2 regions of the Pseudomonas sp. rhizo66 genome follow, and region 2 is predicted to be linked to the other one. Evidence: predicted binding sites of a transcription regulator. Region 2 holds the regulator's gene; the other holds the start of a gene.
What was found. The regulator sigma-54, encoded in region 2, starts transcription at its own class of promoters, with help from an activator protein. The targets are predictions, from matches to a motif close to ANTGGCATNNANNTTGCTNT.
Positions count from the first base shown of each region.

Region 1: a site for sigma-54 is predicted at 2,137-2,156, ahead of QZR14_RS21985 (flagellar basal body rod protein FlgF). Genes of this name have one in related genera too.

Region 1 covers NZ_JAUJWZ010000019.1:107,517-110,927, forward strand. Annotated here, with positions in the region: gene flgH (flagellar basal body L-ring protein FlgH) at 1-458, opposite strand, end outside; gene flgG (flagellar basal-body rod protein FlgG) at 511-1,296, opposite strand; gene QZR14_RS21985 (flagellar basal body rod protein FlgF) at 1,342-2,082, opposite strand; gene QZR14_RS21990 (sigma-54-dependent transcriptional regulator) at 2,355-3,411, opposite strand, start outside.
Region 2 covers NZ_JAUJWZ010000006.1:206,415-209,825, reverse strand. Annotated here, with positions in the region: gene lptA (lipopolysaccharide transport periplasmic protein LptA) at 1-195, shown strand, start outside; gene lptB (LPS export ABC transporter ATP-binding protein) at 195-920, shown strand; gene QZR14_RS09755 (RNA polymerase factor sigma-54) at 1,108-2,601, shown strand; gene hpf (ribosome hibernation-promoting factor, HPF/YfiA family) at 2,675-2,983, shown strand; gene ptsN (PTS IIA-like nitrogen regulatory protein PtsN) at 2,995-3,411, shown strand, end outside.

The DNA.
Region 1 (3,411 bases), on a different contig from region 2:
ACGTCAGCGACGGTCACGGTGATCGAACCGGTCAGGCTGTTGCTCTGCCCCGACTTGGCGTCGCCCTTGGTCGAACGGTCAGCACTGTAACCGGCGTTCAGACTCAGGTCGTTGCCCCCGATCGGGTTGTTGGTGGTCAGGCTGGAGCCGAACAACGAGGTCAGACCGACCTTGTTATCGCTGTTCTTGTCCATCTGCGAGTTGGCATTCTTGCTCGCCTGTGTGCGCTCGTTGAGGGTGATGGTGATGATGTCACCAACGCGGAAAGCCTTGCGGTCGCTGTACAGGTTCTGCTCGAAGCCGGCCTGATAGATCGAGCCGTTATTGGCGGCAGCCGGCAGCGGCGTGCGCGGCAACACCGGGGCGTAATAAGGGTCATTGGGCTTGGGCGTCGGAGCGACGCAGCCCGCGAGCGAGACGACCCCACTCAATGCCAGAACAGATACAAAGCGATTCATGACCCTACCTCACGGTGTTGCAGGCGACCTCATGGCCGCCTCATAGACTTGATTACAGATTCTGCGTTACGAACGAGAGCATCTGGTCAGCGGTGGAGATCACCTTGGAGTTCATCTCGTAAGCGCGCTGAGTGGTGATCATGTTGACCATCTCTTCAACAGTGCTGACGTTGGAGGTTTCCAGAGTGTTCTGCAGGGTGGTACCGAAACCGGCCAGACCCGGGGTGCCGACTTGCGGCGCGCCGGAAGCGGCAGTTTCCAGGAACAGGTTGTTACCCACCGCTTGCAGACCGGCCGGGTTGATGAAGTCGGCGGTTTGCAGGTTGCCGATCACTTGCGCTGCCGGGTTGCCAGCGATGGTCACCGACACAGTACCGTCACGGCCGACGGTGAAGGTCTGGGCGTCGTTCGGGATAACGATGGCAGGTTCCAGAGCGAAACCGCTGGCGTTGACGATCTGGCCGTTGGAATCGAGGTGGAAGGTACCGTCACGGGTGTAGGACGTGGTGCCGTCCGGCTGCAGGATCTGGAAGAAACCGCGACCGTCGATGGCCATGTCCAGCGGCTGCTCGGTGGTTTGCAGGCTGCCGGCGGTGAAGTTCTTCTGGGTGCCGACAATGCGCACACCGGTACCCAGTTGCAGACCCGACGGCAGTTCGCTGTCCTGGGTCGACTGAGCGCCTGGCTGACGCTTGATCTGATAGAGCAGGTCCTGGAACTCGGCACGATCACGTTTGAAACCCGTGGTCGACACGTTCGCCAGGTTGTTGGAAATGGTGGTCAGGTTGGTGTCCTGGGCGGACAGACCGGTTTTGGCAACCCATAGAGCCGGAAGCATTCGATTCTCCTCGTGCGCCTGTTTTTCGGCGCGACGTTCTGATAATTAGCTGATCTGCAAGACCCGAGCCATGGCCTGGTCGTCGTCTTTGGCGGTGTTCATCATCTTGACGTGCAACTCGAACTGCTTGGCCAGGGCCAGCACCGAGGTCATCTCTTCAACGGCGTTGACGTTGCTCGACTCCAGGAAACCCGACACCAGTTTGACGTTGGCATCGGCCGGCGCCGGTTGGCCGTCCTTGGTGTAAATCGAACCGTCGAGGCCCTTGTTCATGTTCTTGATGTCCGGATTGACCAGTTTGATCCGGTCGACTTCCGCCATGACGCGCGGGCCTTCGCCCATCGCACGAATACTGATGGTGCCGTCTTCACCGACTTCGATCTGCTGCTCGGGCGGCACGGCGATTGGCCCGCCATTGCCCATCACCGGCATGCCGTTGCCGGCGCGCAGCACGCCGAGGGCGTCAACGTTGAGGCTGCCTGTGCGCACGTAGCTTTCGCCGCCGTTGGGGTTCTGCACGGCGATCCAGCCATTGCCGGTGACGGCGACATCGAGGTCACGACCGGTCTGCACCAGCGAGCCCGGGGTGAAATCCGTGGCAGGGCGTTCGCTCATGGCAAAGGCACGCGCCGGAAAGCTGTCACCGAACACCGGCATCGAACGCGCCTGTTCCAGGTCGCGCTGAAAACCGTTGGTGGAGATGTTCGCCAGGTTGTTGGCATGCGCCTTCTGCGCCAGTGCGTTCTGGCTGGCGCCGGTCATTGCCACATAAAGGTACTTGTCCACACTCTTTCCTCTGCATGCCGGACGTTTGCCGCCCACCGCTTTACTGCTGAGCCATAAGCAATTTGCAGACCAACTTTTTTCTGGCGCACAGAGGCCCGGTAAACAAAGGACTTGAGGGATGGCGAGAGGAAATTTGAAATGTATCGAAGTCGAAAAACCGGCGGTGTTATGCCGCTTGGCGGCAAAAGATCAAAAGATCGCAGCGTGCCGCATCTCCTACATTTGAAATGCGTATTCCTGTAGGAGCTGCCGAAGGCTGCGATCTTTTGATCTTAAGCTTCGGGATCTTTGCCGACTTCATACTCACGCAGCTTGTTGGCAATGGTGGTGTGCGAAACACCGAGCCGCTTGCCCAACTGTCGACTGCTCGGGTGCTCGGAATACAGCCGCTCCAGCACCGCTTTCTCGAAGCGCCCGACAATTTCGTCCAACCCGCCTTCCAGCGAGAAATCGCCAAGCGGCTGACGCACGCCATAATCCGGCAGACGAATATGTTCAGCTTTCACCGTACCGCCATCGCACAGTGAAACCGCCTGGAACAGCACGTTCTCCAGCTGTCGCACGTTGCCCGGCCAATGGTAATGACTGAGTCGATCCATCGCCGCCGGCGCCAGTTTCGGCAGCGAACAACCGATCTGCCGACTGGCCTGATCGAGGAAATGCTCGACCAGCGGCGTCAACCCGTCGAGGCATTCGCGCAGCGGCGGGATATGCAGGGAGAGCACGTTCAAGCGGTGATACAAGTCCTGCCGAAACTCGCCGCGCGCGCACAACTCGGACAAGTCCACTTGCGTCGCGCAGATGACCCGCACATCCAGATAAACCTCTTCATCACTGCCCACGCGACGGAAGCAGCCGTCCTGCAGAAAGCGCAGCAGCTTCACCTGCAGGCGCGGGCTCATTTCCCCGACGCCATCGAGAAACAGCGTGCCGCCCGCGGTCAATTCCAGCAGTCCAAGCTTGCCTTCGGCCCGCGCGCCTTCGAAGGCGCCGGGGCCATAGCCGAACAGCTCGGTCTCGGCCATCGATTCCGGCAGCCCTGCGCAGTTGAGCGCCATCAGCGGCGACTGCCCGCGCGGGCTGGCGAGGTGGCAGGCACGCGCGAGCAATTCCTTGCCGGTGCCGGTTTCGCCTTCAATCAATAGCGGCGCGTCGAGTGGCGCCATGCGCCGTGCTTCACGCACCACGGCAGCCATCACTTTCGAACTCTGGAAGATACTGTCGAAGCCACGCAATTCCTGCTTGCGCACGTTATAGATGCGCTCGCCGACGCGATCGGCGCGGTGCAAGGTCAACACCGCACCAGCCATGGCTTCGCTGTCGTCGTGT
Region 2 (3,411 bases):
CGCGTTGTGCTGATCGACAAGGCCAAGGTTGTCGACAAGGACAACAACACGACTCAGGGCGAGAAAATCGTCTATGACACCGTGAAGAAACTGGCCAGCGCCGGTCGCGCTACCGGCAGCAAGGTCACCGAGGCGCGTCCGCGCATCGACATGGTGATCCAGCCGAAGAAGAAAACCGACGAGAAAACCCAGTAATGGCAACTCTGAAAGCTCAGCACCTGGCCAAGGCCTATAAAAGCCGCCAGGTCGTGCGTGACGTCAGCCTGTCGATCGACAGCGGCCAGATCGTTGGCCTGCTCGGTCCCAACGGTGCCGGCAAGACTACGTGCTTCTACATGATCGTCGGCCTGGTACAGGCCGATCAGGGCCGCGTACTGATCGATGATCTGGACGTCAGCCATCAGCCGATGCACGGTCGTGCAAAGGCTGGCATCGGCTATTTGCCGCAAGAAGCGTCGATCTTCCGCAAACTGTCGGTGGCCGACAACATCATGGCCATCCTCGAGACCCGTCAGGAGCTCGACAAGGCCGGCCGTCGCAAGGAGCTGGAAAGCCTGCTGCAGGAATTCCACATCAGCCACATTCGCGACAACCTTGGCATGAGCCTGTCCGGTGGTGAACGCCGCCGCGTGGAAATCGCTCGCGCGCTGGCAACTGCACCGAAATTCATCCTGCTCGACGAACCGTTCGCCGGTGTCGACCCGATCTCGGTCGGCGACATCAAGCAGATCATCCACCACCTCAAGGCCAAGGGTATCGGTGTGTTGATCACCGACCACAACGTCCGTGAGACGCTGGATATCTGCGAAACCGCTTACATCGTCAACGATGGTCAACTGATCGCTGAAGGCGACGCAGAAACCATCCTGGCCAACGATCTGGTCAAGGAAGTGTATCTGGGCCACGAGTTCCGCCTGTAAGCGCAACAGTGCCCGGTGCGCCGCCGGGGCGCTGTATCGATTCAAGCAGGATTTAATACGCTTTAATTGTTACAGCGCTCTAGGCAAACACTTCAGTTTCAGGCATATAATTTGCTTAAGTTTGGCGCTTCGGCGCCCTGTAGTGGATGGCGCATAGCGCCGGCGAATAAGGTGTTAAGCCCCTGCCATGAAACCATCGCTAGTCTTGAGAATGGGCCAGCAGCTGACGATGACACCGCAGCTGCAACAGGCCATCCGCCTGCTCCAATTGTCGACCCTGGATCTGCAACAGGAAATCCAGGAGGCGCTGGAATCCAATCCGATGCTCGAACGCCAGGAAGAAGGCGACGACTTCGACAATTCCGACCCAATGGCCGACAACGCCGAACAGAAGCCCAACACCGAGATCCAGGAACCCTCGTATCAGGAAACCGCGCCGACGGTGGACAACCTCGAGGAAGGTGACTGGAGCGAACGTATCCCCAACGAACTGCCAGTCGATACCGCGTGGGAAGACGTCTACCAGACCAGCGCCAGCAGCCTGCCGAGCAGCGATGACGACGAGTGGGACTTCACCACCCGCACCTCGGCCGGCGAGAGCCTGCAAAGCCACCTGCTGTGGCAACTGAACCTCGCACCGATGTCCGACACCGATCGCCTGATCGCCGTCACCCTGATCGATTGCATCAACAATCAGGGCTATCTGGATGAAACCCTCGAAGAGATTCTCGAGGCGTTCGATCCGGAACTGGACATCGAACTCGACGAAATCGAAGCCGTTCTGCACCGTATCCAGCAGTTCGAACCGGCCGGCATTGGTGCGCGCAACCTTAGTGAATGCCTGTTGCTGCAATTGCGTCAGTTACCCGCCAAGACGCCTTGGCTGGCTGAAGCGAAACGTTTGGTCAGCGATTACATCGACCTGCTCGGCAGCCGCGACTACAGCCAGTTGATGCGCCGGATGAAGCTCAAGGAAGACGAGCTGCGCCAGGTCATCGAACTGGTACAAAGCCTCAATCCGCGCCCGGGCTCGCAAATCGAGTCCACCGAAGCCGAATACGTTGTCCCCGACGTTATCGTGCGCAAGGACAACGAGCGCTGGCTGGTCGAACTCAATCAGGAATCGGTGCCGCGTCTGCGCGTCAACGCCCAGTACGCCGGTTTCGTCCGCCGTGCCGACACCAGCGCCGACAACACCTTCATGCGCAATCAGTTGCAGGAAGCCCGCTGGTTCATCAAGAGCCTGCAAAGCCGCAACGAAACCCTGATGAAAGTAGCCACCCAGATCGTCGAGCATCAGCGCGGTTTTCTGGAATACGGCGACGAAGCCATGAAACCGTTGGTCCTGCACGACATCGCTGAAGCGGTCGGCATGCACGAATCGACGATTTCCCGGGTGACTACGCAGAAATTCATGCATACCCCGCGCGGTATTTATGAACTGAAATACTTTTTCTCCAGCCACGTCAGTACCTCCGAAGGCGGCGAATGCTCGTCCACGGCGATCCGCGCGATCATCAAAAAACTGGTTGCCGCGGAAAATCAGAAAAAGCCGTTGAGTGACAGCAAGATCGCTGGTTTACTGGAGGCACAAGGCATTCAGGTGGCTCGCCGCACCGTCGCCAAGTACCGCGAATCCCTCGGGATCGCGCCTTCGAGCGAACGCAAGCGGTTGATGTAAGCCACGTTACAGCGTTCCAGTGGCAGGCTATCCAGCCTGCCGCTTTATGCACTGGCAACGAAGGAGAAGCTGTATGCAAGTCAACATCAGTGGACACCAACTGGAAGTGACCCAACCTCTGCGCGCCTATATCGAGGAAAAACTCCAACGACTGGAGCGCCATTTCGACAAGATCACCAACGTGCAGGTCACGATGTGCGTCGAAAAGCTGAAGCAGAAAATCGAAGCCACCTTGCATATACCCGGCAGCGAAGTGGTCGCCAACGCGGAACATACCGATATGTACGCGGCGATCGACGCCTTGACCGACAAGCTGGATAAACAACTCAAAAAGCATAAGGAAAAGACCCAGAGCCTGCTCCAGGGCGCGACCGGTCGATAACCCCCCACCCCATGATCCGACTTGAAAGTATCCTGACCCCCGGCCGTTCCCTCGTGAACGTGCCGGGCGGCAGCAAAAAGAAAGCCCTCGAACAAATTGCCAACCTGATCGCCCGAGAAGTGCCGGATCTGGAGATGCAAGATGTCTTCGAGGCGTTGATTGCCCGTGAAAAACTCGGTTCTACCGGTTTTGGTAACGGCATCGCCATCCCCCATTGCCGCCTCAAGGGTTGCACAGCACCGATCAGTGCGCTGATGCACCTTGACGCTCCAATTGATTTCGACGCCATTGACGGCGCACCGGTTGACCTCCTGTTCGTCCTGCTGGTCCCGGAGGCTGCCACCGATGCGCATCTGGAGTTGCTGCGTCAGATCGCCAGCATGCTTGATCGCAAGGAAGTGCGCGAAAAACTGCGCAGCGCACCGAGT